4 regions of the Brotaphodocola sp. genome follow, and region 3 is predicted to be linked to each of the others. Evidence: predicted binding sites of a transcription regulator. Region 3 holds the regulator's gene; each other region holds the start of a gene.
The links. The regulator Rex, encoded in region 3, represses fermentation and respiration genes when NADH is low (regulators of the CRP and FNR family bind a similar motif). The targets are predictions, from matches to a motif close to ATTGTTAANTANTTAACAAT.

Region 1: a site for Rex is predicted at 1,956-1,975, ahead of gap (type I glyceraldehyde-3-phosphate dehydrogenase). Genes of this name have one in related genera too.
Region 2: a site for Rex is predicted at 5,347-5,366, ahead of AC4EVX_RS02520 (dihydrodipicolinate reductase). Genes of this name have one in related genera too.
Region 4: a site for Rex is predicted at 4,817-4,836, ahead of AC4EVX_RS10600 (4Fe-4S dicluster domain-containing protein). Genes of this name have one in related genera too.

The regions. Positions count from the first base shown of each region.
Region 1 covers NZ_CFAHBC010000012.1:40,063-48,055, forward strand. Annotated here, with positions in the region: gene AC4EVX_RS06435 (Na/Pi symporter) at 41-1,711, shown strand; gene gap (type I glyceraldehyde-3-phosphate dehydrogenase) at 2,009-3,040, shown strand; gene AC4EVX_RS06445 (phosphoglycerate kinase) at 3,276-4,502, shown strand; gene tpiA (triose-phosphate isomerase) at 4,687-5,439, shown strand; gene AC4EVX_RS06455 (ATP-binding protein) at 5,781-6,890, shown strand; gene AC4EVX_RS06460 (response regulator) at 6,880-7,572, shown strand; gene AC4EVX_RS06465 (hypothetical protein) at 7,611-7,993, opposite strand, start outside.
Region 2 covers NZ_CFAHBC010000003.1:117,366-125,358, reverse strand. Annotated here, with positions in the region: gene cobT (nicotinate-nucleotide--dimethylbenzimidazole phosphoribosyltransferase) at 1-916, shown strand, start outside; gene cobM (precorrin-4 C(11)-methyltransferase) at 1,046-1,828, shown strand; gene AC4EVX_RS02535 (cobyric acid synthase) at 1,947-3,542, shown strand; gene AC4EVX_RS02530 (precorrin-8X methylmutase) at 3,636-4,262, shown strand; gene AC4EVX_RS02525 (MerR family transcriptional regulator) at 4,441-5,283, shown strand; gene AC4EVX_RS02520 (dihydrodipicolinate reductase) at 5,425-6,456, shown strand; gene AC4EVX_RS02515 (RelA/SpoT family protein) at 6,619-7,993, shown strand, end outside.
Region 3 covers NZ_CFAHBC010000014.1:48,128-56,120, reverse strand. Annotated here, with positions in the region: gene AC4EVX_RS07120 (nucleoside kinase) at 59-1,714, shown strand; RNA gene rnpB (RNase P RNA component class A) at 1,807-2,154, shown strand; gene AC4EVX_RS07110 (hypothetical protein) at 2,326-3,339, shown strand; gene AC4EVX_RS07105 (ABC-F family ATP-binding cassette domain-containing protein) at 3,353-5,329, opposite strand; gene AC4EVX_RS07100 (redox-sensing transcriptional repressor Rex) at 5,603-6,289, shown strand; gene AC4EVX_RS07095 (NAD(P)H-hydrate dehydratase) at 6,426-7,979, shown strand.
Region 4 covers NZ_CFAHBC010000031.1:14,955-22,947, forward strand. Annotated here, with positions in the region: gene scfB (thioether cross-link-forming SCIFF peptide maturase) at 1-1,222, opposite strand, end outside; gene scfA (six-cysteine ranthipeptide SCIFF) at 1,337-1,483, opposite strand; gene AC4EVX_RS10590 (VanZ family protein) at 1,782-2,318, opposite strand; gene AC4EVX_RS10595 (VanZ family protein) at 2,598-3,089, shown strand; gene AC4EVX_RS10600 (4Fe-4S dicluster domain-containing protein) at 3,230-4,753, opposite strand; gene AC4EVX_RS10605 (MalY/PatB family protein) at 4,939-6,138, opposite strand; gene metK (methionine adenosyltransferase) at 6,402-7,589, opposite strand; SAM riboswitch class I at 7,688-7,827, opposite strand; gene AC4EVX_RS10615 (DUF815 domain-containing protein) at 7,968-7,993, opposite strand, start outside.

The sequences.
Region 1 (7,993 bases), on a different contig from region 3:
CACGGTTTGCTTATACGCAAACGCGGAGAAAGGGGAAACTATGTCAATCAACGATGTTTCAAACCTGTTTGGTTTTCTGGGCGGACTCGGCATGTTCCTGTACGGCATGAGCATCATGGCGGATGGTATGCAGAAGACGGCGGGAAGCAAGATGAGTACGTTTCTTGGAAAACTGACAAACAACCGTGTGATGGCAATTGCGCTCGGCGCCCTGATCACGGCGATCATCCAGAGCAGTGGTGCGACGACGGTTATGGTAGTCGGTTTCGTAAGTGCGGGAGTGCTGAACCTGACGCAGGCAGTCGGTGTCATCATGGGTGCCAATATCGGTACGACGATCACGGCATGGATCGTCTCGATGAGCCAGCTCGGGGACACGATGAAGGTGCTCAACCCGGGATTTTATGCGCCATGTATAATCGGAATCGGAGCACTGCTTCTGGTCTTTGCCAAGTCCCAGAAGAAACATATGGTAGGAGAGATTGCAATCGGTCTGGGATTGCTGTTTATGGGTCTGAGCCTGATGTCAGGATCAATCTCACCGTACACCGATGCGCCGATTTTTGCGCAGGCCTTCGCGGTACTCGGAAAAAATCCGATTCTCGGCATGATTGTCGGTGCGATTGTCACAGCGATTCTTCAGAGTTCATCGGCATCAGTCGGTATTCTTCAGACACTTGCGCTTAACGGCATCGTGACGACGAGTGCGGCAATCTACATCACGCTCGGTCAGAATATCGGTTCCTGTGTGACTGCAATGCTTTCCAGTATGGGTGGAAGCCGGACGGCAAAGCGTGCGGCAGTGATTCATCTGAGCTTTAATACGATCGGAGCATTGATTTTCGGTATCGGTGGTTTTGTGTGGTTTGCCCTGCGACCGGATATCGGACTTTCCAATATCACAGCAGTTCAGATCTCTATATTCCACACAGTATTTAACCTCGTGAATACGACAATTCTCTTCCCGTTTGCAAATCAGCTTGTCAAGCTGTCCGGCATGATTGTCAAGGGTGAGGATGAGGACGAGGAGAAGGATGAGGATGAGGCATCTGCGACTCTCAAGCACCTTGACGAGCGTATCTTCGAGTCCCCGGCATTTGCCGTTGAGACGGCGGCTCTTGAGGTTGTCCATATGGCGCAGATTGCGATGGGAAATGTCAAGACAGCTCTCGATGCGATTCTGACGGAGAATGTTGAGGAAATTCAGAACGTGTATAAGACGGAAAAAACTCTGAATAATATGGAAAAATTCCTGACCGAGTATCTGATCAAAGTCGACAATCTGTCGCTGACTGAGAAACAGAAAAAACTCGTCAACAACCTGTTTTACAGTGCGAGTGACATTGAGAGAATCGGAGACCATGCAGAAAACCTTGCAGAGCAGGCGGAGTACATGGTGGAACATAAGCTCATGTTCTCTGAGACCGGTCTTGATGATTTGAAATCGATCAGCACGAGTGCGATCAAGGCGTTCCAGTATGCGATTGAGGCACGCCAGAACGGAGATATGGATTCCGTGCGAAAGGTCAGCCAGTATGAGGACGATGTGGACAGCCAGGAGGAGGAGATGCGCGAGAAGCACATCGAGCGTCTGACGAAGGGAAACTGCGATCCGTCCGCCGGTATCGTTTTCCTCGATATCATCAGCAATCTGGAGCGTATTTCCGATCATGCCTACAACCTTGCCGGTTATGTGAAGGATGAGATGTAACTTGACCAGATTTTTTTTGATCGGAATGTAAAGTTTTGGAAAAAACTATGCTAAAAAAACGTCAAGCTGAGCCTTGAATATTCTGAAAAGAAATACAAAACCTCAGGAAACAGCAAAAAAATGTAAAAATTTAAGAAGAAACCTGTGAAAAAGAGTGAGACAAAAGAAAAAACATCAAGAAGAGTTTTTAAAATGCAAAAAAACTACTTGCTATTTTATAGAGAATTGGGTAGAATAGAGACAGGTTGATTATAATTTAACAATCATTAAATTTTTAACAAGCAGGAGGATTTCATCATGGCAGTAAAAGTAGCAATCAATGGTTTTGGCCGTATCGGTCGTCTGGCATTCCGTCAGATGTTTGGAGCAGAGGGTTACGAGGTTGTTGCAATCAACGACTTAACCGATCCGAAGATGCTGGCACACCTGCTGAAGTATGATACCGCTCAGGGTGGATACGCTGGTCACATTGGCGAGGGCAAGCACACCGTTGAGGCGGGAGAAGACTCCATTACCGTAGATGGCAAGAAGATTACAATTTATAAAGAGAAGGATGCAAAGGATCTTCCGTGGGGCGAGATCGGTGTTGACGTAGTTCTGGAGTGCACCGGCTTCTACACCTCCAAGGAGAAGTCTCAGGCTCACATCGACGCTGGCGCTAAGAAGGTAGTTATCTCTGCTCCGGCTGGTAACGATCTGAAGACCATCGTTTACAGCGTAAACGAGAAGACCCTGACTGCTGAGGATACCATCATTTCCGCAGCATCCTGCACCACCAACTGTCTGGCTCCGATGGCAAAGGCTCTGAATGACTACGCTCCGATCCAGTCTGGTATCATGAGCACCATTCATGCTTACACCGGCGACCAGATGATTCTGGATGGCCCGCACAGAAAGGGTGATCTGAGAAGAGCAAGAGCAGGCGCTGCAAACATCGTTCCGAACTCCACCGGCGCAGCTAAGGCAATCGGTCTGGTTATCCCGGAGCTGAACGGCAAGCTGATCGGTTCTGCACAGCGTGTTCCGGTTCCGACCGGTTCTACCACCATCCTGACCGCTGTTGTTAAGGGTGCAGACGTAACCAAGGAAGGCATCAATGCAGCAATGAAGGCAGCAGCTAGCGAGTCCTTCGGCTACAACGAGGATCCGATCGTTTCTTCCGATGTTATCGGTATGAAGTACGGTTCTCTGTTCGATGCAACTCAGACCATGGTTTCCAAGATTGCAGACGATCTGTACGAGGTTCAGGTTGTTTCATGGTATGATAACGAGAACTCTTACACCAGCCAGATGGTTCGTACCATCAAGTACTTCGCAGAGCTGGCTTAATTTCACCGATGCAGACTCGGCAGACGGACAGGCATGAACATGAGAAATGTCTGAAATTTGCCTGAGAACAGGAGAAATCAAAGAAGACTCATCAAGGGGTCCGGTCTCAGAGAGGGCCGGACCTCTTTTTGCTTCATGGGAGAGAGGCGAATCCTGTGATAGGAAAGCGCTGATTCTGTGAGACGGATGAGACAGAAATAGTTCATTTTTTGAAATGGAAGGAGCGACATCTGCTATGTTAAATAAGAAGAGTGTTGACGATTTAAAGAATGTAAAAGGCAAGAGAGTCCTGGTTCGTTGCGATTTCAACGTACCGTTAAAGAATGGTGAGATCACCGATGAGACCCGTATCGTGGCAGCTCTGCCGACGATCAACAAGCTGATCGGCGAGGGCGCAAAGGTTATCCTGTGCTCCCATCTCGGAAAAGTTAAGAACGGCCCGAACGAGGGTGAGTCCTTAGCACCGGTTGCAAAGCGTCTGTCTGAGAAGCTGGGCAAGGAAGTTGTTTTCGTTTCCGATTACCATGTAACCGGCGAGGCAGCTACCGAGGCAGTTGCAAAGATGAACGAGGGCGATGTTGTTCTGCTTCAGAATACCCGTTTCCGTGGCGCTGAGGAGACCAAGAACGGCGAGGAGTTCAGCAAGGAGCTGGCTGATCTGGCTGACGATTATGTATGTGATGCATTCGGTTCTTCTCACCGCGCACATGCTTCTGTTGCAGGCGTTACCAAGTACATCGCCGAGAAGGGTGGTACCAATGCAGTTGGTTACCTGATGCAGAAAGAGATCGACTTCCTGGGCAATGCAGTTGAGAAGCCGGTTCGTCCGTTCGTTGCAATCCTGGGCGGTGCTAAGGTTGCTGATAAGCTGAACGTAATCTCCAACCTGCTTGAGAAGTGCGACACCCTGATCATCGGTGGTGGTATGGCATTCACCTTCTTAAAGGCTGAGGGCAAGAATGTTGGTAAGTCTCTGGTAGACGACACCAAGCTTGACTACTGCAAGGAGATGATGGAGAAGGCTGAGAAGCTCGGCAAGAAACTCCTGCTTCCGGTTGACGCTGTTACCGCTGGCGCATTCCCGGACCCGATCGATGGACCGATCGAGGTTGAGGTTGTATCTGCTGATGGCATCGCTGAGGACAAGATGGGTCTGGATATCGGACCGAAGACCGCAGAGATGTATGCAGAGGCTGTTAAGACTGCAAAGACCGTTGTATGGAACGGACCGATGGGCGTATTCGAGAACCCGACTCTGGCAAAGGGTACAATCGCAGTAGCAGAGGCTCTGGCAGAGACCGACGCAACTACCATTATCGGTGGTGGTGATTCCGCAGCAGCTGTTAACCAGCTTGGATTCGCAGATAAGATGAGCCACATCTCTACCGGTGGCGGTGCATCCCTGGAGTTCTTAGAGGGTAAGACTCTTCCGGGCGTAGCAGCAGCTGACGATAAGGAATAATAAAAACGAATAAATAAAAGATGCTTTTGGAGTCTCATCTGGATTTGGGGTGTTGAGCGGGAAAAATATGTTTGGATGTATTTTTCTCGTTCACTCCCTGAAGGCGGGGAGACTCTGAATTGCATAGTGGGGAAACACAAGGGAACCCAAAAGGAACCTAGAGGAACAAAAGGAGAAGAAAATCATGGGAAGAAAGAAAATTGTTGCAGGTAACTGGAAAATGAACATGACTCCGAGCGAGGCAGTTGCTCTGATCGATACCTTAAAGCCGTTAGTAAAGAATGATGACGTAGATGTTGTATTCTGCGTTCCGGCAATCGACATCATTCCGGCAATCGAGGCTGCAAAGGGAAGCAACATTCAGATCGGCGCTGAGAATATGTACTTCGAGGAGAAGGGTGCATACACCGGAGAGATTTCCCCGAACATGCTGACTGACGCAGGTGTTAAGTATGTCATCATCGGACATTCTGAGAGAAGAGAGTACTTTGCTGAGACTGATGAGACTGTAAATAAGAAGGTTCTCAAGGCATTTGAGCATGGTCTGACTCCGATCATCTGCTGTGGCGAGACCTTAACTCAGAGAGAGCAGGGCATCACGATCGACTGGATTCGCCAGCAGATCAAGATTGCTTTCCTGAACGTAACCGCAGATCAGGCTAAGACTGCTGTCATCGCTTACGAGCCGATCTGGGCAATTGGAACCGGTAAGGTTGCAACGACCGAGCAGGCTCAGGAAGTTTGCTCCGCAATCCGTGCATGCATCGGAGAGATCTACGATGAGGCAACCGCAGAGGCAATCCGCATCCAGTACGGCGGTTCTGTATCTGCAAAGAGCGCACCGGAGCTGTTCGCACAGGCAGACATCGATGGTGGTCTTGTAGGTGGCGCATCTCTGAAGCCAGACTTCGGCGCAATCGTAAATTATAACAAATAATTTATTTACACTTGTTTTTCTGTGTAGTAAAATTCAAGGGGCAGGAGGAATCCTGCCCCGATTTTGTTTTTGTAGGAAATAGAGTGGTGAGCGGGTACGGCTTCAACAGCGCAATAAGTCCTGCAAACGCGCTCTCGCTCCGGGTTCGACGTAGCGGTGCATAAGAGCGCAAAGTACGCGCTCTAAGCACCAACGTCTCACACGGGTTTGCAGTGACTTTTTCGCTGTGAAGCCTGATTTGAATACAATGAAAAATTATTTGCTAGATATTAGATTGTATGGGAGAGGGGGAGTTTTCTATCGCTGACTGGGATAAAAATAATAAGACAAAAACGCAAAATATGGGATTAGAGACAAAAATTAGTGAGAAAAAGAGACGCTACTGGCAGTATGCGAAAAACATGGGAGTCGTGTTTTTCTTCATGTCGATTGCGACGCTCGGTGCGCTTGCGTATCTTCATCTTGGACAGAATGATGCGAGTGTGTCGATCATCTACGTGCTTGCCGTGATGTTCACGGCGCGCTGTACGACCGGATATGTGGCCGGAATTGTCGCTTCTCTGCTAGGTGTGTTCTGTGTGAATTTTGCATTCACTTATCCGTATATGAGTCTGAACTTTTCGATTGACGGCTATCTCGTGACGTTTGGCGGAATGATGATCATTTCCTCGATCACGAGTGTGACGACGACCCAGCTGAAAGAGAAAAATAAGATTTTAAAAGAGCGTGACAAGATGCTTCTTGAGGCAGAGAAGGAGACGATGCGTGCAAACCTTCTGCGTGCGGTTTCCCATGATCTACGGACTCCGCTGACCGGAATGATCGGAATGGCAAATGCCTATCTTGAGGGTGGGGATCACATGTCGGAGAGTGAGAAGCGGGAGATGGTCGCAAACATCCGGGAGGATGCAAACTGGCTCTTGAATATGGTCGAAAATCTGCTCACGGTCACGCGAATTCAGGTTGGAGATACCAAGGTCAACACAAACCCGGAACCACTTGAGGAAGTAGTCTCTGAGGCAATGATGCGTTTTCGTCGCCGTCTGCCGAAGGCGAAGGTGCGCGTCAGCGTTCCGGATGAATTTCTGATGGTTCCGATGGATGCGATGCTGATTGAGCAGGTGATCATCAATCTGCTTGAGAATGCAGTTTACCATTCCGGCGTTGAGGATGAGATCGAATTTCGGGTGACAAAGGAAGCGGAAAATGCCGTTTTCCATATCCGGGATTTCGGAAAGGGCATTGATCCGGCACGGTTGGATACGATTTTTGACGGCGTTGGAATCGATAAAAACGGCAGTGGAGATTCGCACAAGGGAATGGGAATCGGACTGACGATCTGTAAGACGATCATCACTGCGCATCACGGTACAATCTGTGCAGTAAACCATGACCGGGGAGCTGAATTTATTTTTACATTACCGCTTGGGGAGGAAAAAAATGAACAATAAGCCAACGATTTTGATTATTGAAGACGAAAAGACGATTGGAAATTACATAGAAACGATTGTGACTTCAAATGGATACAAGGCACTCTGCGCACAGAATGGAATGTCAGGTCTCTCGCTGTGCACCTCTCATCATCCGGATCTGATTCTTCTCGATCTGGGACTGCCGGATATCGACGGAATGGAGGTTCTTCGCAAAGTCAGAGAGTTTGCCTCGATTCCGGTGATCGTGATTTCTGCTCGTACCTTGGAGAGAGAGAAGGTGATAGCGCTCGATGCGGGAGCAGATGATTACATCACGAAACCGTTTGGATCGGAGGAGCTTCTCGCAAGAATCCGGACTGCCCTGCGTCACAGCGTCCAGTCTGCCGACAAACCTCGTGCAGTTGTCTATGAGAGTGACGGACTTCGAATTGATTTTGATAAGCGTCTCGTGACTCTCGATGGAAATGAGGTGCATCTGACTCAGATTGAGTACAAGCTCGTCTCCCTGCTCGCGCAGAATGCGGGAAAGGTTCTGACCTACGATCTGATTTTAAAGGAAATCTGGGGTCCTTACGCCGACACCGATAACCAGATTTTGCGCGTAAATATGGCAAACATTCGCAGAAAACTCGAGAAGAACCCGGCGGAACCGCATTACATCAACACGGAGATCGGCGTGGGATACCGTATGCGGGAATAATGCAGATGAATGAACGAAGGGCAGGTGAATTCCGAAAATCAACTACCCTGCTGTCCGGCATTGATGATCTTCCACGCGCCGGATTTGCTTGATCGCGCAATGCTGACCGTGTGAAATGAATTTCCCGTGCGTCTGTCCTGAACGGTCAGGATCTTATAGATGATCAGGTTGCCGGGCCCGTATTCCGCCTCGATCCCGGCGTTGTGGTAGAGTGCAAAGTCGCCGTCGAGCGGGTAGATCTGATCGACGCCTTCCCCGTCGGAGGAGGATTCGTTGAAATACGACTGGGCGAGATCCTCAGTCTCGTTTAGCTCTTTTTCCGTCAATGCCTCGATGTAGGAGGGGGCATCCTCGGAGAATGAGGCGGGTGCAGCAGTCTCCATCGCAAAGCGTTCGGGCGGAAGTTCGTCTGCAAGCTCAG
Region 2 (7,993 bases), on a different contig from region 3:
AATTCAGAGAACTGAAAATTTCTCTCTCGACCGCAAGGCAGTTGTCGTGTTCTGCGCGGACAACGGGGTTGTGGAAGAGGGCGTGAGCCAGACAGACAGCAGTGTGACGGCGATTGTGACCGAGAATTTTGCACGAGGAATTGCGAGCGTAAACCGCATGGCGTCGACAGTCGGAGCAGAGGTGCTTCCGGTTGATATTGGAGTTGCCGGGGAACTTCATGAGCCAGGAATCCGCAATATGAAAGTGGATTTTGGCACAAAAAATTTCTGCCGGGAGATGGCAATGACGAGGGAGCAGGCGCTTGAGGCGATTCACAATGGAATTGCACTTGCGGGAGAACTCAAGGATGCCGGATATGATATTCTCGCAGTCGGGGAGATGGGAATCGGAAATACGACGACATCGAGCGCGATTGCGAGTGTACTGCTTGGCGTAGATCCGGAGGCGGTGACAGGAAAGGGAGCAGGTCTTTCAGACGAGGGACTCACAAGAAAGATCGATGCCATTCGGCGCGGAATTGCGCTCCATCATCCGGCCGCGGATGATCCGATCGGTGTGCTTGCCTCACTCGGCGGGTTTGACATTGCAGGAATGACGGGACTGATGCTTGGCGGAGCAATCTCGCGAATTCCGGTTGTGCTTGATGGAATCATTTCGGAGGTTGCAGGTCTTCTTGCGATGGCAATCTGTCCGCAGACGGTTTCTTATCTGATTCCGTCTCATCTCGGAAAAGAGCCGGCATGCGCGCAGATTTATGAGCGACTTCATTTAGAGCCGGTGATTCATGGAAATCTCGCACTCGGGGAGGGAACCGGAGCGGTGATGCTCTTCCCGCTTCTCGACATGGCATGGGAAGTCTACAAGGAAAACAGCACGTTTGAGGACATCCATGTGAAGGCATATGAAAAACTGTAACTCAGAGGCACAGTGAGTTTGATCGGAAGATGTCAGCGAAGCTGAGGAAAGTCATATGCTAAGTATCCCCGCGCGTTGGCTTGAACAAAGAAAAAAGAAGTGTGGGACAGAGGAAAGGAGAACAGCGAAATGGTTTATTTTATCGGAGCGGGACCGGGCGATCCGGAGCTGATCACTATAAAAGGAAAACGATTGATCGAGGAGTCGGATGTGATTATCTATGCGGGATCTTTAGTTAATCCGCAGGTGCTTGCCGGGGCAAAGCCGACTGCCGAGATTTACAACAGTGCGGGAATGACGCTCTCGGAGGTGATCGAGGTGATGAAGCAGGCAGAGGCAGAAGGAAAGCAGGTGGCGCGCGTCCATACCGGTGATCCGTCGATCTATGGTGCTCACCGCGAGCAGATGGTGCGTCTTGATGAGCTTGGAATCGCGTATGAGGTGGTTCCGGGAGTCAGCTCATTTCTTGCAACCGCAGCGGTGCTCAAGCGCGAGTACACGCTTCCGGAGGTCAGCCAGACCGTGATCCTGACGAGAATGGAAGGGCGCACACCGGTGCCGGAGCGGGAAAAGATTGAGGCACTTGCGTCCCATCAGGCGACGATGGTCATTTTCTTGAGTGTCGGTCAGCTCGACCAGCTTGTTGGACGACTGATTGAGGGCGGATACCCGGAGGAGACGCCGGTCGCGGTTGTATACAAAGCATCCTGGCCGGATCAGAAGATTGTGAGAGGAATGCTCACCGACATCGATGCGAAGGTCAAAGAGGCGGGAATCCGAAAGACGGCGCTTGTGGTTGTCGGAAGATTTCTCGGGGATGATTTTGCACTCTCCAAACTTTACGATGAGAATTTTACGCATGAGTTTAGGGAGGCAAAGAAGCATGATGGAGAACAACATGACGGAAAATAAGATGAACGAGCGCAAGATGACAGCGGACATCATAGATAACATAACGGATAACGTGACAGGTGACGTGGTAGGCGACATATCAGGTGACATCGCAGAAAAGCCTTTAGCGCGAAAAATCATGGTTCAGGGCACGATGTCCAATTCGGGAAAGAGTTTTCTTGTCGCAGGACTGTGCAGGATCCTGAAGCAGGACGGATACCGCACGGCTCCGTTTAAATCTCAGAATATGGCGCTGAATTCCTACATCACAAAAAATGGACTTGAGATCGGGCGAGCGCAGGCGATGCAGGCGGAGGCGGCAGGGATTGAGCCGACGGTTGAGATGAACCCGATTCTCTTAAAGCCGACGAGCCAGATGGGAAGCCAGGTCATTGTAAATGGTGAGGTCTACGGAAATCTGCGCGCGATGGATTATTATCGGAGAAAACCGGAATTTATTCCTGCTGTGAAGGAAGCGTTTGGAAAACTGGAGGAGAAGTTTGACGCGATTGTGATCGAGGGAGCAGGAAGTCCGGCAGAGATCAATCTCAGAGACAACGACATCGTGAATATGGGACTTGCAGAGCTCGTCGATGCGCCGGTCATCCTTGTCGGAGATATTGACCGTGGTGGAGTTTTTGCCTCTCTGTATGGAACCGTCAGTCTGCTTGAGCCGAGGGAACAGGCGCGTATCAAAGGACTTGTGATCAACAAATTCCGCGGAGACAAAAAAATCCTTGAGCCGGGACTTCGGATGATTGAGGAAAAACTTCACATTCCGGTGATCGGTGTGATTCCGATGGAGCAGATCGACCTCGACGATGAGGACAGCCTGTCTGACCGCCTGACAAGAACGGGCTCGGAGGAGATGATAAAAGGTGGTCTTGACCTTGCCGTGATTCGGTTGCCTCATATTTCCAATTTCACGGATTTCAATGCGCTTGAGCGTCATCCGGGCGTACAGCTGCGCTACGTTGAGAGAGCTTCTCAGCTTGGTAATCCCGATCTGATTCTTCTTCCGGGAACAAAGAATACGATTTCGGACCTGATCTGGCTGAGGGAGAGCGGATTGGAACCGGCAATCCTCCGAAAGACGGAATTTGATCGTGTTCCAGTGATCGGAATCTGCGGAGGATACCAGATGCTCGGAGAACAGCTCTCAGATCCAAATGGAGTTGAGGGCGAGGAGGGCAGAATCATCCGCGGAATGGGGCTTCTCCCGGCGCGGACAGTCTTTGAGCAAAGAAAGACGCGCGGTCAGACGGAGGTTATTCTTTGCAAGAATACCGGAATGTTTGAAAAGTGTGATGTGGGAACGAGAATCACCGGATATGAGATTCATATGGGAATTACAGAGCTGACCGGAAAGGCAAAGCCGATCTTTGCGAGAAATCCGGAGCAGACAGAAAAGGAGAATGGAACTGAGAGTTTCCATGATCAGGAGCGTCAGGTGCAGACTTCACAAACATGGGAGAGTCAAAACTGGGAGGGACTTGAGCGTGAGGATGGTCTTGTGCTCGGCACCTACCTGCACGGATTGTTTGACAATGAAGAATTGACGGAGGCGCTTCTTGAGAAACTGGCAAAGAAGAAGGGAATCTCTCTGGAGATGACGACGGAGAGTCAGGAATCCTATAAACAGCGTCAGTACGACAAGCTCGCAGACCTCGTTCGCGAATCCCTTGATATGGAGGCGATTTATCGGATCATGGGGTTTGATCGCAAGGAGTGCTGAAACGCAGAGCTTCGAAATAAGGAAAGTAAGAAATTGAAATTACGAGTCAAGCGATAAATTTAAGAAAGGACAGGCAGAGACGTGTTTGAACAGATGGAATGGGTAAAGCCGGAGGAGATTGAGACGAGAAGCATGCAGATCATCGAGTCGGAGATGCCAAAAGGAAACTGGACACCCGGGGAACTCCTTGTTGTGAAGCGATGCATCCACACCTCCGCCGATTTTGATTATGCAGAAAATCTGTATTTTTCTGATCATGCGGTGGAGCGGGCGATTGAACTCTTAAAGGCGGGTGCGACGATCGTGACCGATACCAATATGGGAATGGCGGGCATCAACAAGCGCGCGCTGAGCGCACTCAATGCGAGCGTTCGTTGTTTTATGGCAGATCCCGATGTCGCAAGAGAGGCGAAAGAGAGAGGGGTGACGCGGGCGGTTGTCAGCATGGAGCATGCGGGAAAGCTGGAAGGACCGGTAATCTTTGCGGTTGGAAATGCGCCGACTGCGCTGATTCGCCTCTATGAGATGATTCAGGAGGGAACGATCTCGCCGGCATTTATCATTGGAGCGCCGGTCGGATTCGTCAACGTCGTGGAATCGAAGGAACTGATCTGCGGTCTTGATGTTCCCTGCATCGTCGCGAGAGGACGAAAAGGTGGAAGCAACATCGTGGCTGCGATCTGTAATGCACTGATGTATCAGATTCCGGGGACTCGGTAGAGATTTGATTGAAATATATTGTCTTTTGATAAACGAAAAAAGAGAGCAAAACTCTCAAGTTGCATGAGAGTTTTTCGGGCGTATTAGGTCCGACCGTTTATGCGTTGATATGTGCAAAGCGGATGTCTGGTGTTGTCCGAAAATGGAAAAAAACAGGAGAGAAGAGGGGGAAAAGCAGATGGCTTACAAATATTTGAGTATCGGAGAGATGGCAAAAATCAACAATATTTCGATTCCGACGCTTCGATTTTATGATTCTGTGGGACTTCTGCACCCTTGTTACACCGATCCGAACACGCATTATCGTTACTATGATATTCGCCAGAATGCAAGGCTGGACATGATTCAGTACATGAAAGAACTCGGAATGGAACTCAGGGAAATTCAGGAAGTGCTTGCTTCGGAGGATCTTCGTAAAATTGAGGCGGTTCTGATCAAAAAGCGGGAGCAGACAATTGCGGAGATTGAGCAGAGAAAAGTGCAGAGGGATGCGATTGACCGGGCGATCGAGAGTATGGAGCGCTACCGAAAGTCTCCAAAGAGAGGGACATTTACTTTAGAGTATATCCGTCCGAGAAAAATTTACGGGATTGAGACGGATCTCAATTTTTACGACCACGATATTGACACCTACGAGGTGATCTTAAAAAAGCTGAAAATGAGACTTTTGGAGCACAATGTCCCACCGGTTTATTATTGTAACGCCGGAACCGTGCTGAAAAAAGAGGATTTTCTGCAACAGCGTTTCGTCTCAAACAAGATTTTCGTCTTTGTGGATGAGCATTTTCCGCTCCGCAATGAGGTTGAGATGATCGAGAATGGAATGTATGCCTGTGTCTATCTCGATGAGTTCAGTGATGAACAGGAATTTGCGGGGCGGTTGTTGAAGTACTGTCAGGATCAGGAATACGAGATCGCCGGGGACTACATCTGCGAGACGATGACCGAGTTTAACGTGTTTGACACTGAGAAGCGCTCGATGTTTTTGCGTCTTCAGGTTCCGGTAAATTTCACAAAATAAGTGGGGAAATTTGGGCAGAATACACAGTTGACCATCAAGTGACATGAGACCTTATACTATGGGTATGACAAATAAATAACAAAGCGACAGGGATGAAACAAAACGAAAAAACCTGTCGTGCCCGTAGAAGGAGGTTTCTGTATGGAGAAAATTAAAGTCGTTCAGTATGGTTGTGGAAAGATGAGCAAATACATTCTTCGTTATCTGTATGAAACCGGTTGCCAGATCGTAGGCGCGATTGATAACAATCCGGCGATCGTAGGCATGGATGTGGGCGATTATGCAGGAATCGGTGTGAAGACAGGAATCCTGATCAGCAACGATGCGGACAAGGTTCTCGATGAGTGTGATGCAGATATCGCCGTAGTGACGCTGTTCAGTCTTGTGAGCGACTGCTTTGACCACTATATGAAGTGTCTGACGAGAGGAATCAGCGTCATCACAACGTGTGAGGAGGCAACGTACTGCTGGACGACCGATGCAGTTCGTGCAAATATTCTCGATGTGACCGCGAAAGAGAATGGCTGTACCTTTGTTGGAAGTGGTATGGAAGACATCTTCTGGGTAAATATGGTAGGAATGGTAGCAGGCGGATGCCACAAGATCGAGAAGATCGAGGGCGCAGTCAGCTACAACGTAGAGGACTATGGTCTTGCACTCGCAAAGGCACACGGTGTTGGACTCACACCGGAAGAGTTTGAGAAGCAGATTGCACATCCGGAAGAGATCGAGCCGTCCTATGTATGGAACTCGAACGAGGCACTTGCATCGAAGATGGGATGGACGATCAAGAGCCAGACGCAGAAATGTGTTCCGTATTTCCATGACAGTGATCTCTACTCCTCCACGATGGGCACAACGATTCCGAAAGGAAACTGCATCGGTATGGCAGCTGTTGTGACGACCGAGACGTTCCAGGGACCGGTGATCGAGACCCAGTGTATCGGTAAGGTATATGGACCGGATGATGGAGATATGTGTGACTGGAAGATCACAGGCGAGCCGGATACTGAGTTCCACGTTGTGAAACCGGCAACCGTAGAGCATACCTGTGCGACGATTGTCAACCGAATCCCGGCAGTTCTTCGTGCACCGGCAGGTCTTGTGACGATGGATCAGCTCGAGGAGATCGCTTATCCGACGTATCCGATGGAGTTTTATCTTAATAAGTAGAGATAAGTATAAGTAATAAATATAGGAAGAAATTCCCATACGGGGTGGAGCGCAACTGCAAATGAGCAGGGGCACTCCGCCCCATTTTTATTCCCCCTTGCTTTTTTTGACAAAAATAATTATAATACATAATAACTTATGCGCAGAAGAGGTGGCTTTCCCATGGCAAACGAAGAAGCAAAGAAAGTTGAGAGAGAACTGGAAGATCCGGCAGACTTTACAACTCCGGAGGAATTGTATAAGGACCTCGTCCGCACGATTCGCAGATATCATCCGTCAGATGACATTTCGATGATTGAGAAAGCGTACCGAGTCGCGGACGAGGCCCATGAAGGACAGAAACGAAAATCGGGTGAACCGTACATCATTCACCCGCTTTGTGTTGCGATTATTCTTGCTGACTTAGAGATGGATAAGGAGACGATCGCAGCCGGTTTGCTTCACGATGTCGTGGAGGATACAGCGATGACGCTTGATGAACTCACGAAGGAGTTCAATGCCGAGGTAGCGTTTCTCGTAGATGGAGTAACAAAGCTGACACAGCTGTCATGGGATAAAGACAAGGTGGAGATTCAGGCAGAGAACCTGCGAAAGATGTTCCTCGCAATGGCGAAAGACATCCGTGTTATCATCGTAAAACTTGCCGACCGTCTGCACAATATGAGAACCGGACAGTACTGGAAGCCGGAAAAACAGAAGGAAAAGGCGCGTGAGACACTTGAGATCTATGCTCCGATTGCAGATCGTCTCGGTATTTCCAAGATCAAGATTGAGCTCGATGATCTCTCCTTCCGTTTCCTGAAACCGGATGTGTATTTTGATCTCGTCGAGAAGGTTAATCTCCGCAAGGATTCGAGAGAAGCCTTTGTTCAGGAGATTGTAGATGAGGTTCAGGACCACATGAAGGAAGCCGCGATCGAGGCGACGGTTGTCGGACGCGTAAAGCATTTCTTCAGTATTTACAAGAAGATGGTCAACCAGAACAAGACCCTCGATCAGATCTACGATCTGTTTGCAGTTCGTATTCTTGTTGACAGCGTGAAGGACTGTTATGCGGCTCTCGGTGTCATCCATGAGATGTATAAGCCGATTCCGGGACGTTTCAAGGATTACATTGCAATGCCGAAGCCGAATATGTACCAGTCGCTTCATACGACACTGATCGGAAACACCGGACAGCCGTTTGAGATTCAGATCAGAACCTACGACATGCACCGGACGGCTGAGTACGGTATTGCGGCTCACTGGAAGTATAAGGAGAGTGGAAGCGGAAAGATTGCAGCCGGAGACGAGGAGGCAAAGCTGTCCTGGCTTCGTCAGATTCTGGAGTGGCAGCGCGATACCGACGACTCCAAAGAGTTCCTCAGCATGGTCAAGGGCGATCTCGATTTGTTTTCCGACAGTGTATACTGCTTCACCCCGACTGGTGATGTCAAGACTCTGCCGAGTGGATCGACGCCGATCGACTTTGCATACGCGATTCACAGTGCAGTCGGCAACAAGATGGTCGGAGCGCGTGTCAATGGAAAGCTCGTCA
Region 3 (7,993 bases):
ATAGTGTGTAGCGTGCAGTGTGAGTCAAGCAATGGATGGACAACAGGAGGATGGGCAAATGATTCATGTGACAGTAGAAGGCGAAGCGAGGGAGTTTGAGGAAGAGACCCTCCTTATGGATGTGGCAGCACTTTATCAGAGAAAATTTGAATATGACATTCTTCTCGCAAGAGTGAACGGAAAACTTCAGGAACTGCATAAACGCGTCAAGGATGGGACGGAGATTACGTTTCTGACTGCGAAGGACAGACCGGGTATCATGACATACCAGAGAAGTGCGGTTTTGATTCTCTTAAAAGCAATCTATGAGGTGATCGGCAAGGATCGCCTGAAAAAAGTTGCTGTGGATTTCTCGATCGGAAATGGGCTTTTTATGGAGCCGATTGGAGAGTTTGAGGTGACAACGGAGATGGCGGAAAAGATCCGGGATCAGATGCGCGCCTATGTGAATGCATCGATTCCGATTATGAAGCGGAGCATGAATACGGATGAGGCGGTGGAACTCTTTCATCAGCATAAGATGTACGACAAGGAGAGACTGTTCCATTACAGAAGGGTGTCCCGCGTGAACATTTACAGTATTGGAAAGTTTGAGGACTACAACTATGGATATATGGTGCAGAACACCGGATATATTCAGTATTTCGATGTGATTGCATACCGGCAGGGGCTTGTGCTTTTACTTCCGGATTCCTCCAATCCGACCAAGATTCCAGAATTTCAGCCACAGGAGAAGCTCTTCTCTGTCCTGAAAGAGGCGAAGGACTGGGGAAGAAGCCTGAAGATTCCGACGGTCGGATCGTTAAATGAGCAGATTACAAAGGGAAAGCTCAATGATCTGATTCTGATTCAGGAAGCGCGGATGGAAAAGAAGATGGGCGATATTGCCGAGATGATCAAGAATCAGCCGGACAAGAAATTTGTTATGATTGCAGGTCCGTCCTCCTCCGGAAAGACGACGTTCTCTCACCGACTTTCGATTCAGCTTCGCGCAAATGGTCTTGTCCCGCATCCGATCTCGGTCGACAACTATTTTGTCAATCGTGTGAACAGCCCGAAGAATCCGGATGGAAGCTACAATTATGAGGTGCTTGAGTGCCTTGATGTCGAGAAATTTAATCAGGACATGACAGACCTTTTAGAGGGTAAGACGGTTCAGCTTCCGGTTTACAATTTTGTGACCGGGGAGCGGGAGTATCAGGGAGACTGGCTGACGCTCGGCGAGAACGATATTCTGGTTATCGAGGGAATCCATTGCCTGAATGAGAGACTCTCTTACAGTCTCCCGAGAGAAAATAAATTTAAGATCTATATCAGCGCGCTCACCCAGATTGGAATCGATGAGCACAACCGAATTCCGACGACGGATGGGCGTCTGATCCGACGAATTGTCCGTGACGCGAGAACGAGAGGCGCTTCCGCTCAGGATACGATTCGGATGTGGCCGTCGGTAAGACGCGGGGAGGAGGAAAATATTTTCCCGTATCAGGAGGAAGCAGATGTGATGTTCAACTCCGCTCTCGTCTATGAGCTCGCAGTGCTCAAGCAGTTTGCAGAGCCGGCGCTTTTCAGTGTTCCGCGCGACAGCGCAGAATATGTGGAGGCAAAACGCTTGCTCAAATTCCTAGATTACTTCCTCGGAGTTGGCTGTGAGAACATTCCGCAAAACTCGATTCTTCGCGAGTTTGTCGGTGGAAGCTGTTTCCGCGTGTAGCTCGAAATCATGCGCCAAGGCTTTGCAGGTGTCGATGGGAACACGAACACTTACTTGACAGTTTTAAAAAGCAATGGTAGAATAGACACGTTTGAGCAGGACAGATGGTCGCTGCCACAAGACCGAAAGGTTGTGGGAGAGGAAAGTCCGGGCTTCACAGGGCAGGGTGCCAGATAACGTCTGGCGGAGGTGACTCTAGGGACAGTGCAACAGAAATATACCGCCGGCTTGCGCCGGTAAGGGTGGAAAGGCAGTGTAAGAGACTACCGCCTGGCTGGTAACAGGCAGGGCACATGTAAACCCCACTCGAAGCAAGACCGAACAGAAAGCATAAGGCGGCCCGTCTGCTTTCGGGTAGGTCGCTTGAACCAGATGGCGACATCTGGTCTAGATAGATGACCATCCAACGACATAACCCGGCTTATCGTCCTGCTCATTCAAAAAGAGTGCGTGAATGGGCGCACCGGAAATAGGAAAAGATTTTAGAGCTCTCCGCACCGCGGGGAGCTTTTTGTATAAGAAAATAAAGATTAAATAAAATTCAGATAAGATCAGGACAAGACAGAAGAACGAAGAAAGAAAAGAGAAACATTTAGAAAGGACGGCTTTCAGTGGCAAAATACCGATGTGCATATGTGTGGCAATCCGGATTCCGGCGAATTTTAAGCCTGTTACTCAGCACAATGTTTATTGTGTTGTCTGCGGGTGAGAGCTGGGCGATGGAGGCACCGGGGGATGGGAGTAGTGACTGGATTTACAAGAATTACCACTGGTATTATCGAGATTCGGATGGAAGCAATCACACCGGATGGCTGAAATATGGTGGAGAGTGGTACTGGTTTTCGGAAAATGGAGAGATGGCGGACGGAGGAAGTCTGGCGATCAACGGCGTGACTTACTATTTCTTTATCAACGGACATATGGCGAGAAATCAGTATCTCGGACTGGAATTTTTCGGTGATGACGGACAGCACCAGAGCGATGGGGATATCCGGACAATCGGAAATGCGGATGTCACGACCGAACAGAAGGATCTGATCACCGATGCGCTCTATCTTGTCCCCCGCGGGTGGTTGGAGCGTTTTGTGAGAGATGGCTGGCAGATTATGTTTTACACGAAAAAGAAGTATTTCTCCGCACCGTCGACGGATCTTGGAATCTATTATGTCTATCACAGCATGGATTCCGAGTATGAGAAGGTGAAGACGACAAAGCCGGAATCTCTTCTTGAGGCAATGTGCGAGTATGTGGGATATGCGTCCGGCTGCTATAAGAGGGGCGATGCGCGAATGGAGGCGCTGTGGAATGCCTACCCGGTGCTTCAGGGAATTCTGGAGATTCCGGATTACTATGCGAGTGACAGCAAGTTTTATTTTGGAAAACTTGTCTCGACGTATCTGGAGGGAGAGAAGACGGAGGAGATCCAACGGATTGCCCCCGAAGTCGGTGAGGTAATTGAGGAGATTCTTCACGAGAATGACAGTGAGGAAGAAAAGGAATATTGCAGACAGCGGGCGGAACTTGCGAGACAGGAGGCGGAAGCCTATCAGGAGCGCGTGAGAGCGGAAGGTGGACCGGGCATCAACCAGGAGACCGGGGAGGTGCAGGCAGAAGAGAAAAATTAGAAAAAGAGCTGGCTTATTCAGCCAGCTCCTCCCACTGTGCATAGAGCGTTTCCAGATTCGTCTGGAGCGCTTCTTTTTCTTTGTTGAGTTCGACAAGGCGGGAGACATCGGTATAGATTTCCTCCTGAGTCAGGAGTTCATCGATCTCGGCATCCCGGGTCTCGAGTTTTTCGATCTCTGTTTCGATCTTTTTCAAATCATTCTGACGTTTACGGATTCTCGCCTGTTCCTCTTTCTGGGCTTTCCAGTCCTGCTTGGTGTCGGAAGCGGTATCTGCGCCGTTTCCTGCTGTTGAGGAAGCGGAGGTCCAGACGCTCTTTCCGACTCCCGGGATCTGCTGGGCAGAGTTCTGCGCATTTGCGCCCGGGGCGTAGAGATCGGTCATCAGCTCTTTCTTCTCGAGATAATAATCGTAATTTCCGATGTAGTTGATGAAGGTCTGTCCGGTCAGTTCAAGAATTCGCGTCGCCGTCTGGTTGATGAAATAACGGTCGTGGGAGACGTAGAGCACAGTTCCGGTGTAGTTCTTGAGCGCTTCCTCGAGGATCTCCTTGGAGGTGATGTCGAGGTGGTTTGTCGGCTCATCGAGGATCAGGAAGTTCGCCTCGGAGAGCATCAACTTTGCGAGGGAGACACGCCCACGCTCGCCACCGCTCAAGTCCGAGATACGCTTGAACACATCGTCCCCGGTGAACAGAAAGGCTGCCAAAATGTTTCTCACCTGCGTGTTGCTTAAATTCGGGTAGGCATCCTGAACCTCCTCAAACACAGTTTTCTCCATGTGAAGAACGTGGTGCTCCTGATCGTAGTAACCGATGTGAACCTTCGAACCGAGCGTGATCGTGCCACCGTCGGACGGGAGCATGCCGTTGATGAGTTTTAAGAGGGTTGTTTTTCCGGTTCCGTTGTTTCCGATGACAGCGACGCGCTCCCCGCGCTTGACATCGATGTCGGCATGGGAAAACAGAGTCTGGGAACCGAAGGATTTGCTTAAATCGCGGATCGTCAGGACATCACTTCCACTGACGATATTCGGCTCAAGTTTGATGCGCATCTCATCGCTGATCTCGGCAGGTTTGTCGAGAATCTCGATCTTCGAGAGCATCTTTTCACGGCTCTCGGCGCGTTTGATGGATTTCTCGCGGTTGAAGGATTTAAGTTTTGCGATAACCTCCTCCTGATGGCGGATTTCCTGTTGCTGGTTCAAATATGCCTTCATCTGGGCGGAGCGGATCATCGCTTTCTTTTCGCTGTAATCCGTGTAATTTCCGAGATAAGTCGTACTGCGCCCGTTCTCAAGCTCCACGATCTTAGTCACGACGCGGTTTAAGAAATAGCGGTCATGGGCAACGATGATAACGGCACCGTTGTATCCGCGCAGATAGTTCTCAAGCCAGGAGATCGACTCCATGTCGAGATGGTTTGTCGGCTCGTCAAGAAGGATCACATCCGGCTTCGAGAGAAGAAGACGACCGAGGGAGACACGGGTCTTCTGACCACCGGAGAGCGTGGAGACCTGCTTGTCAAACTCATCCTCATTGAATCCGAGACCTTTTAGAACACCGACGATCTCGCTCTTCCACGCATATCCGTTTTCAAGCTCAAAAGTGTGGTTCAAACGGCTGTAAGTGGAGAGCATCTGCTCAAGCTCTTCCCCAACGGCATCGCGCATCTGAAGTTCGAGACTGCGGATCTGTTCCTCCATCTCAATAATCGGGCGTTTGACTTCTTTCAGTTCTTCATAGATTGTGCGCCCGCTCTCGAGATCCTGATGCTGAGCGAGATAGCCGAGCGTCTTTCCGCGGGAGAGAACGGATTCTCCGGTATCCGGGGAGAGCTCTCCGACAATAATTTTTAGAAGGGTGGATTTGCCGGCACCGTTGATTCCGACAATCGCAGCCTTCTCCTGATCCTCTACATGAAAAGAGACATCCGACAAGATCTGGTCTGTTCCGAATGCCTTGCTGATATGGTTGCAGGATAATATCATAAATAAAACCTCATTTCTTGTTTCTCAATTTCGTAATTCTTGTTTCTTAAAACGCTCTTGTTGCTGTTTTCTTTGATGTTATGGTTTGCCTGCCATTTAAATGGAGATTTAGGCATACTATGAAAAGTATAGTATAAATCCTTCAAATTTTCAATAAAATCCGTTACGGTTCGTGTAACGCGTCAATAGAGGCATATAAACAGTTTGACATAAAAATGGCAAACGGTTATAATAGAAAATAGTTGACAGACAGTAGAGAGGTGGCAGTGAAGCATGGAAGGCAGAGAAATTTCAAAGGCGGTGATTACCCGTCTGCCCAGGTATTACCGTTATCTGGGAGAATTAATGGAACTTGGAGTGGAGAGAATTTCCTCCAATGAGCTGAGTTCCCGGATGAAAGTGACGGCATCACAGATCCGTCAGGATTTGAATAATTTCGGTGGATTTGGTCAGCAGGGATATGGATATAATGTAAAATATCTATATAACGAGATCGGAAAAATTCTTGGAATTGACCGGAAACACAACCTGATTATCATTGGTGCCGGTAATCTGGGACAGGCGATTGCGAACTATGCCAATTTCGAAAAACGTGGATTTATTATCAAGGGAATGTTTGATATCAATCCGCGTCTGATTGGACTTGTTGTTCGTGGCATTGAGATTCGCGGAGTGGATGATCTTGAGCAGTTTATCCGTGACAACAACGTGCAGATGGCAGCACTCACGATTCCTAAGACAAAGGCTCCGGAGATTGCAGACCGTCTGGTAAGTGCGGGAATCAAGGCAATCTGGAACTTTGCGCATGTGGACTTGAATGTGCCGGATGATGTTGTGGTAGAAAATGTGCATCTGTCTGAGAGTCTGATGCGACTTTCTTATCGTGTGTGCCGTCTTCAGGATCAGAAAGAGGAGCAGGAGAGACGCGCTAAGGAGAAGAAAGAGAAGGAAAGGAAATAAAGACATAAAGAGAGACGATTCGGGAATATCCCCGGAATTGTTTTGCACATGATGTGGCGGATACCGGCAGGAGAAAGAGCATGTCTCATTTCGCCTGCCGGTTTTGCTTGTATGATCGAGGACAGGAGGCGGACGGATGAGGTACTTTGTGACCGGTAAACAGATGAAACAGATTGATCAGGACACGATAGAGCGGATTGGGATTCCGTCACTTGTCCTGATGGAGAGGGCAGGGTTAGCTGTTGCGGATGCAGTGGAAGAGATCATAACTTCCGGTCATCCGGACTTCTCTGCCCGAGATAAAAATAAAAAGAATGTACGGATTTTGATTGCCTGCGGAACGGGAAACAATGGAGCCGATGGCATTGTTGTCGGAAGAATCCTTCACGGGCGAGGATATGAGGCAGTGGTATTTCTTGGCGGAAATCCGGAACACGAGACGGAGGAGCACCGCAGACAGCAAAAGATTGCCGAGACACTTGGCGTGACGATGATGCGGAAAACGGAAGATCTGTCCGGTAACTGGGATGTGATTGTGGATGCGGTGTTTGGCATCGGACTTGCGCGGGAGATCACCGGGGAGTGGAAGAATATTCTGGAACAGCTCGCCGAGATTGCAAAGCGCGACGGCGCCAAGGTGGTTGCCACGGACACGCCGTCGGGAATTCATTCCCAGACCGGTCATGTGATGGGAACAGCACTGAGGGCTGATCTCACTGTGACATTTGGCTACGGAAAGACGGGACTTTTCCTCTATCCGGGGCGAAACTATGCCGGCAAGGTGCGTGTCGCGGACGTCGGATTTTCCGATGTCAGCCTGGAGAGAGTCGGCTGGGACTGCAAGTCGCTGGAGGAGTCTGATCTTGCTGATCTGCCGGTGCGCCAGTCGGACGGAAATAAGGGAACGTTTGGCAAAGTTCTCGTGATCGCAGGAAGCCGGGGAATGAGCGGGGCGGCGTATTTCAGCGCGCTTTCCGCATACCGGACGGGTGCAGGGCTGGTGAAAGTCCTGACGGTTTCCGAAAACCGGGCAGTGATTCAGACGCAACTTCCGGAGGCGGTTGTCTCCGTCTATGATCCGGATCAGATCACGGCGGAGGAGCACTCGACGGATTTTCTGAGGGAGGCGTGTGACTGGGCAGATGTGATTGTGCTCGGCCCCGGACTTGGGCAGGAGCCGTATGTGGAGTACCTTGTCGAGGCAGTTCTCGAGCACGCGTATGTGCCGATGGTCTTAGATGCCGACGGACTCAACACCGTGGCATCCCACCCGTATCTGACGCGGTATTTCACGGAAAATATCATTCTGACTCCCCATATGGGCGAGATGGCAAGACTCTGTTCCTGTCCGATCTCGGAACTCAAGGAAGATCCGGTTCAGGCGGTCAAGGCGTACAGCAGTCGCTATGGGGTGACCTGTGTGATGAAAGATGCCTCGACGCTGATTGCGGATAAGGATGGAACGGTCTGGTTGAACACGAGCGGATGCAGTGCGATGGCGAAGGGCGGTTCCGGAGATGTACTGACGGGAATTATTGCCGGTCTGCTTGCACGTGGCATGGACTGCGACCGCGCATCGGCATTTGGCGTTTACCTTCACGGTCTTGCCGGTGAGAGTGGATCGGCGAAATTTGGAGAAAATGGTGTGCTTGCGAGCAATCTTGCGGATGAGATTGCAAAGCTTGCGTAAATTTTGCGATAAGC
Region 4 (7,993 bases), on a different contig from region 3:
ATACGTTACAGAGCTTGAACTCATCGCGAATGTCCTCGCGAACGATTCCGGTATCCACATTTCCCATGAGGAACTTCTCATTGCCGACGAACTGATGGCACGGATAGAAATCTCCCCACGGAGTAACTGCAAGGTACTCCGTTCCTGAACCACAACCGGAGAGGCGCTTTGCCACACACGGTCCCTGGCTCAAATCAATCATAAAGTGGAAGAAGTTAAATCCTTTTCCCTCTTTCCTGCGCTTTAAGTACTCTACTGCAAGGCGATCGTACTCCTCAAGAATCTGCGGGAGATCTTCCTCGCGGATCGAGTACGGCTCTTCCGGTGCTGCGACAACCGGCTCCATGGAGAGCTGTTCAAATCCGAGATCTGCGTAGTGCTTTACATCCTCGCTGAAATCGAGGTTGTTGCGGGTAAAGGTTCCGCGCACATAGTAATCTCTGTCCTCACGGCTCTTTGCAAATTTCTGGAACTTCGGAACAATGATGTCGTAACTGCTTCCGTGACCGTTTCTCGTCGGACGCATGCGATCGTTAACTTCCTTTCGTCCGTCCAGACTCAGGACAACGTTCGCCATCTCACGGTTACAGAACTCCATGATCTCATCATTTAAGAGTACACCGTTTGTCGTCAGAGTGAAGCGGAACTTCTTGTTGTGTGGCTCCTCCTGGGAACGACCGTACTCAACAAGCTGTTTTACAACGTTCCAGTTCATGAGCGGTTCTCCGCCGAAGAAATCGACCTCCAGATTTCTGCGGTTTCCGGAGTTTGCGATCAGGAAATCCAAAGCCTTCTTGCCGACCTCAAAGCTCATCAGAGCACGACGACCGTGGTACTCGCCCTCCTCCGCAAAGCAATAACGGCATGCTAAATTACAGTCATGCGCGATATGCAGGCACAGCGCCTTCACGACGGTCTTTCTCTTCTTGAAATCCATCACATAGTTGTGATAAATGTCCTTTGTATACAGCTCCTCTGCATCAATCAGCTCCTGAACATCGCTCAGAGCCTCCTCAACATCTGCCTCCGGATATATCTCAGACAGCTTCTGCTTTGCCTCTGCGCGGGCTTCTGCCGGGATCGGCATAGCGGACTCGATCTCACCGATTGCCGGCTCAAGCATGGCAATTGCGTCATAAACGACATCGTCCACAACATGAACTGATCCGCTGGCAATATCCATCACGATGTTGTAACCATTATTTTTATACTGATGAATCACTTATATTCTCCTTACTATTCTGGACGGCACGCAAAAGACCCCTATCATCATACATCAATAGGGGTCTTTCTCATCCGCCTTATCGCGTTGTGACACCTGAAATTTCAGGCAGTCTTATCTGTTTGCGTTCTCGCAAGCCTGGTTGCCTACGGTGCAGGAAGTCTTACATGCAGACTGGCAGGAAGTCTGGCACTCGCCACATCCGCCCTTCTTCATGGACTCCTTCAGGGTCTTATTGGTTAAAGTCTTAACGTGCTTCATATCTCTCGCCTCCTATATTCGTTCAAGTATTGCAATTCTATCAGATTATATCATATCTACCCGAGGCGTGCAAGTGTAAAGTTGTGGCTGGTTGTTCTCTTGCACGCTCCTCATGGCGAAAGAAGTCCTACAAACTCGCTCTCGCTCCGGGTTCGACGCAGTGGTGCGTAAGATCGTAAAATACACGATCTAAGGTCCAGCGTCTCACACGGGTTTGCAGGATCTTTTTCGCCCTCGTCGCTGAGATAATACTGATAAAAAATATACCATGAAAAAAATTACAAACACAATAAATCTATCACTTAAATATTATTTTACGAACAATCTGGTAAACAGTCCAGCCACAAACCATTCCGATTGTATTTGTCATAATATCATCGACCTGAAAAAATCCTCTCTGTGTCACAAGCTGCGTACATTCGATCATTAAACTGCTGAAAAATCCAATTATCGTACATACAGGCATTTGGCGGGAAATTCTCATCTTGCCAAAACTTTTCCAAATTTGAGGAAGCAGGAAGCCATATGGCATAAAAAGAAGGACATTTTCTACAACAAAGGCATTTGCCATCGGACCACCAAAGGTCTCAAACAGTTCCAGGCTGACCTTTGTTCTTGATCCAGCCTCACGCTCAAGAAGAGTGATCTGCACGAGCATCATCAGATACATTGCCATGCACGATTTCCAAAAAAGCTGTTTCTTTGTTTCTCGGTTTAACATTCCTCTTCTCTTAACAATCGCCCGTCTGAGACTATAATAAATCAGCGCCAAAAAAGCTGTCACAGGAAGAAAACACGCCTGCTCCAGAATATCTTTCCAAACATACTTCCACATGTTTTCCACCTTACCTTTCGTATCCATTTTCCCTATTGCTTCATCCGACTAGCTGTTTCACAAAAAGAATGTGCCTTGGCATATTCTTGTGTCATGCCAACATCTTCTGTAAACTGTAACTCATCCTATCATACCAACTAACGGAACGCAAGAAAAAAGAGGACATTTCTGTAATCCATGTTATAATGTTGTTGCTGTACAAAAATCCATTCCAGTTTGTACAATATATGAACAATAATTATTGCTGTATATGGATAATAAGAAAGGACTTTGATTTTCATGACAACAAATAAAAAAAGAACTTTAACATTTTCGAAATTCCGCTTCTGGATTCCTGCCCTCATCATGGCTGGACTCATCTTTTTCTTTTCCAGTCAGCCCGGAGAAGATTCCTCTAAATTAAGTGGATCTCTTCTCCATGAGATCCTTCTTGCGATCTCTCGCTTTTTCCCGAGCGATCCAAATGCAGAACCGAATCTCTTATTGCTTGACCGCTTAGAATTCCTTCTGCGAAAAACTGCCCATGTGACCGAGTACACAATCCTCTATCTGACTGTTCTTCTCGGTCTTTCTCCACGCAAATTTTCTCGAAAGAGATGGGCGCTGACGGCATTTCTGATCACAGTCTGCTATGCCTGCACCGACGAATTCCACCAGTATTTCGTTCTAGACCGCTCCGCGAGAATTACCGATGTCATAATCGACAGCATTGGTTCATCGATTGTTACACTCTCACTGATCGCCAGTACTCTTTTTAAGAAAAATGCCTGATTATGTGTAACGGGGCGATGTAAGGCGAAAAAGATCCTGCAAACCCACTTACATAATGTAAAAACAGGGCGGAAGATTCGATTTATAAGAATCTTCCGCCCCATTTATATAATTCTTTTATTCGCCTGTCTCATTTCAAATTAATCTACCAGCTTATCAAGCTCTTTTACATGCTCGGTCTCATTGGATGTCTTATGGTTTGCCTTGGAAGCGTACTGGTTGACTGCAACCTGAGACTTCTTGATCGGCTGCATCGTACCTGCACCTGCTACACATCCACCCGGACATGCCATACCCTCAAGCAGATAGCCGTTGTACTTGCCAGCACTTGCCAGCGTCAACAGCTTTCGACAATCCTTCAGACCCTCTGCATTTGCGATCTTGATCTCTCTATCCGGGAACTTTTCCTTAATGACATTAACAACAGACTGTGCAACACCGCCTGCAACTGCAAAATTACGTCCATCAGTCGAAGCATCGTTGACACCGTTCGGATCTTCCTCGATCGTCTCAAGATCTACATGCTTTGCATCAAAAACGCCCGCCATCTCCTCAAAGGTCAGAACAAAGTCCACATCGCTTCGAATATCGGTACGCATTGCCTCGAGCTTCTTTGCTGCGCACGGTCCGATAAAGACTACCTTTGCATTCTCATTATGACGCTTGATCAGTCTTGCTGTCAGAGTCATCGGGGTCAATGCCATCGAGATGCTATTTGCATTCTTCGGGAAGAGTTTCTTTGCCATCATTGACCATGCCGGACAACAGGAAGTTGCCATGAATGGCAGTTTCTCCGGAACTTCATTTACAAAGTCAATTGCCTCCTGAGTTGCACACAAATCTGCTCCGATTGCTACCTCAAATACATCCGTAAATCCAAGTGCCTTCATTGCAGAACGCAGTTTTCCCGGAGTTACCTTCGGTCCAAACTGACCTACGAATGCTGGTGCAACTGCTGCATATACCTGCTCACCAGACTGGATTGCACGGATAACCTGGAAAATCTGAGACTTGTCCGCAATCGCTCCAAACGGGCAGTTTACAAGACACTGACCACAGGATACACACTTCTCATAGTTGATATCTGCCTTACCATTTGCATCAGATCCGATTGCATCCATTCCACAGGCAGCGGCACACGGACGCTCCTGAACAATGATTGCATTGTAAGAGCAGACGGTTGCACAACGACCACACTTGATGCAGGCATCCTGATCAATATGAGAACGACCGGTTGTGCGGTCAAGGCTGACTGCATTCTTTGGACATACCTCCACACACGGATGTGCCAGACAGCCCTGACATCCCTCTGTCACCGTTACGCGCTTCGGTGCACAGGCATTACATGCAAACTTGATAACATTGATCAGTGGCGGGGTGTAATAAGTCTCCGGACGGTCAGCTGCCTCAATATTGTCAGAAATCGGTGCATGCTCTGCTGCACCTCTTGCCGGAAGACCCATTGCCAGACGAAGACGCTCTCCAACGATTGCTCTCTCCAGAAATACATCATTTCGGAAGTTTCCTACCTCTCCCGGAATGATCTTGTACGGCAGTTCCTCAATACGCTTGTCTACCGGCCACTCGGTATGATAAGCCATGCGGGCTACCTCTCTGAATATTCTATGACGGATTTCCTGGATTCGTGTCTCGACTCCTCTCATTCTCTTCTCTCTCCTCCTGATAATTGACCCTGTTCGTAACTGCAAAGATACTGAGCAGTTACTCATGTTTATTTTTTAACGATTATTTTTCTCATTTGTATTATATCAGTGAAGAGTAAAAAATCAAACAGTAAATGACAATTTTTCTCATTGTTTTCAAAAATACACATCAGAGAACAGCCGGATTAGAACACATACTGACTCAAACGCTCAAATGCCTTCTCAATCTGGCTCTTCGGGGACGCCAAATTCATGCGGATACTGCAAGAACCGTGGAACGGGCGTCCATCCTGCCATGCAACTCCGACATCCCAACCAGCTCGAAGCAGCTCATCGAGGCTCTCTTCATGCTTCTCACACCATTTCGTACAGTCGAGAAACAGCATATAAGTTCCTTGCGGTTTGGACACTTCCACACCGTCGAAATGATTCTGGATATAGTCATACGCATAATTGACGTTCTCTGACAGCACCTCGCACAACTCATCAACCCACTCATATCCCTCCGGACGGTAAGCACCGATCAGCGCATACATGCTCATCAGATTCATCTCATTGTAATGGCACTTACTGCTCTGCGCCAGAACACGATCTCTCAGATAGTCATTGTAAATGATGTGATAAGAACCGATCAGCCCTGCAAGGTTAAACGTCTTTGACGGTGCATAGAGCGCGATCGTCCGATCTCTCGCATCCTCGCTGACTGACTGGGTCGGCGTATGCTTGCTTCCATTGAGCATGAGATCTGACCAGATTTCATCGGAAATTACGACGCAGGAATTGCGCTTGTACACTTCCATCGCCTTCTCAATCTCATCTTTCTCCCACACACGACCACACGGATTATGCGGATTGCAGAAAACTGCCAGATGAATCCTATTCTTCTGAATCTTCGCCTCCATGTCCTCATAGTCCATCCGCCAGACTCCATTCTCATCTTTCTTTAACGGAGAGAGAATAATCTTACGTCCTGAATTCTCAATACATCTTGTAAATCCGATATAAGTCGGGCTGTGGAGCAGAATCGCATCTCCCGGTGCACTGAACGCTGAGACCGCAGAGATCAGTCCGCCGAGCACACCGTTTTCATATCCGATGTGTTTCTTCTCAAGTCCCTTCACTCCATTTCGTGTCTCCTGCCACTTGATAATCGAAGTAAAATACTCCTCGCGCGGATCAAAATATCCAAATGCCGGATGACCTGCCCGCTCAATCATCTCCTGCTGAACAGTCGGAACCGTCGCAAAGTTCATATCTGCCACCCACATCGGGATCGCATCAAAGCCCTCCTTCGGCGCCCCCGGAACCCCCTCTTTTCCAAGCGAATCCACGGCAATCGCATCTTTTCCATGCCGATCCATAACTATTGTAAAATCGTATTTCATCGTCTTTTCTCCTCCTTCTCCAAGAGTACCCTCCATTAATATCCTCACCTGCAGCGGAAAGGACATATACTTTGAGTTATGTGTTTTTGAATCTTTTGCCATTCCATTACACGTTAGCACATCTCCTCCCCAAAATCCAGCCGAATATATACTCGTTAATATAGAAAAAGCAGGAAAAGCCCTCAGACTTTTCCTGCCATAACGATTTCTATTACATTCCTATCTAATTATGATCTAATCACGATCACAATCCAGTCATGCTCTTACAGATACTTCTTCAGAGCCTCTACCTTGTCCACTCTCTCCCACGGCAGATCAACATCGGTTCTTCCGAAGTGACCGTAAGCTGCGGTCTGGCGGTAGATCGGACGACGAAGGTCAAGCATCTTGATGATTCCTGCCGGACGCAGATCAAAGTTCTCACGAACGATCTCAACCAGTTTCTCATCGCTGAGCTTTCCGGTTCCGAAGGTATCTACGCGAACAGACATCGGATGTGCAACACCAATTGCATATGCAAGCTGGATCTCGCACTTGTCAGCCAGTCCTGCTGCAACAAGGTTCTTTGCTGCATAACGAGCTGCGTATGCAGCGGAACGGTCTACCTTTGTGCAGTCCTTTCCAGAGAATGCGCCACCGCCGTGACGAGCATATCCACCGTAGGTGTCTACGATAATCTTACGTCCGGTCAGACCGCTGTCTCCGTGAGGTCCACCGATTACGAAACGACCGGTCGGATTTACATAGTACTTCGTCTCCTCATCTACCATTCCGGACGGAAGAACAACGTCAAATACATACTTGCGGATATCCTCATGAATCTGCTCCTGAGTTACATTCTCATCATGCTGGGTAGAAAGAACAACGGTATCCAGACGGATCGGCTTGCCGTTCTCATCGTACTCTACGGTTACCTGGGTCTTTCCATCCGGACGAAGATACGGAAGGGTTCCGTTCTTACGAACCTCAGTCAGACGTCTTGCGAGCTTGTGAGCCAGAGCGATCGGGTACGGCATGTACTCCTCGGTCTCGTTCGTTGCATAACCGAACATCATACCCTGATCTCCTGCACCAATTGCATCGAGGGCATCGTCATCCATTGCATTTTCCTTTGCCTCAAGTGCCTTGTCAACGCCGAGAGCGATATCGGAAGACTGCTCGTCAAGTGCAACCATAACGCCACAGGTATCGCAGTCAAAACCATACTTTGCACGGTCATATCCGATCTCACGAATCGTCTCACGAACAATTTTCTGAATATCGACATATGCATTTGTGGTAACCTCTCCCATTACCATAACAAGACCGGTCGTACAGCAAGTCTCACATGCTACACGGCTCATCGGGTCCTTCTCCATCAGGGCATCCAGAATCGCATCTGAAATCGCATCGCACATTTTGTCCGGATGGCCTTCGGTTACAGACTCAGATGTAAACAGTAACTTTTCCATGAAAATCCTCCTACGTTAAAATATTAAAACTTGTTGAAAACAAAAGAAAAGTCCGTAGCAATCATACTGCGGACTTGATATTCTTTGCACATCAAATCCTCTTATTGCTCGATTTCTCGCTCAGGTTGGCACCTTCCCAACGCTCCTGCCTGATCGCACCGCTTGGAGGTTCAGACATTTCATTCGGGGTTGCCGTGACTTCATAGATCCTTTGTATCTCCATCACTCTGAATAAGGGATTACGCACTTTTCGATTGTTATTTAGATTGTTCCGTGAATAATACTAGCAGATTCCCATATAGCTGTCAAGGATAATCTTTCGCAGTTTTGTTACCGTTCATGCATTGCACAAACGGCAACCGATTTTTTCTTATTTTCTCAGGAACGGGTTCCGATCAGGTAGT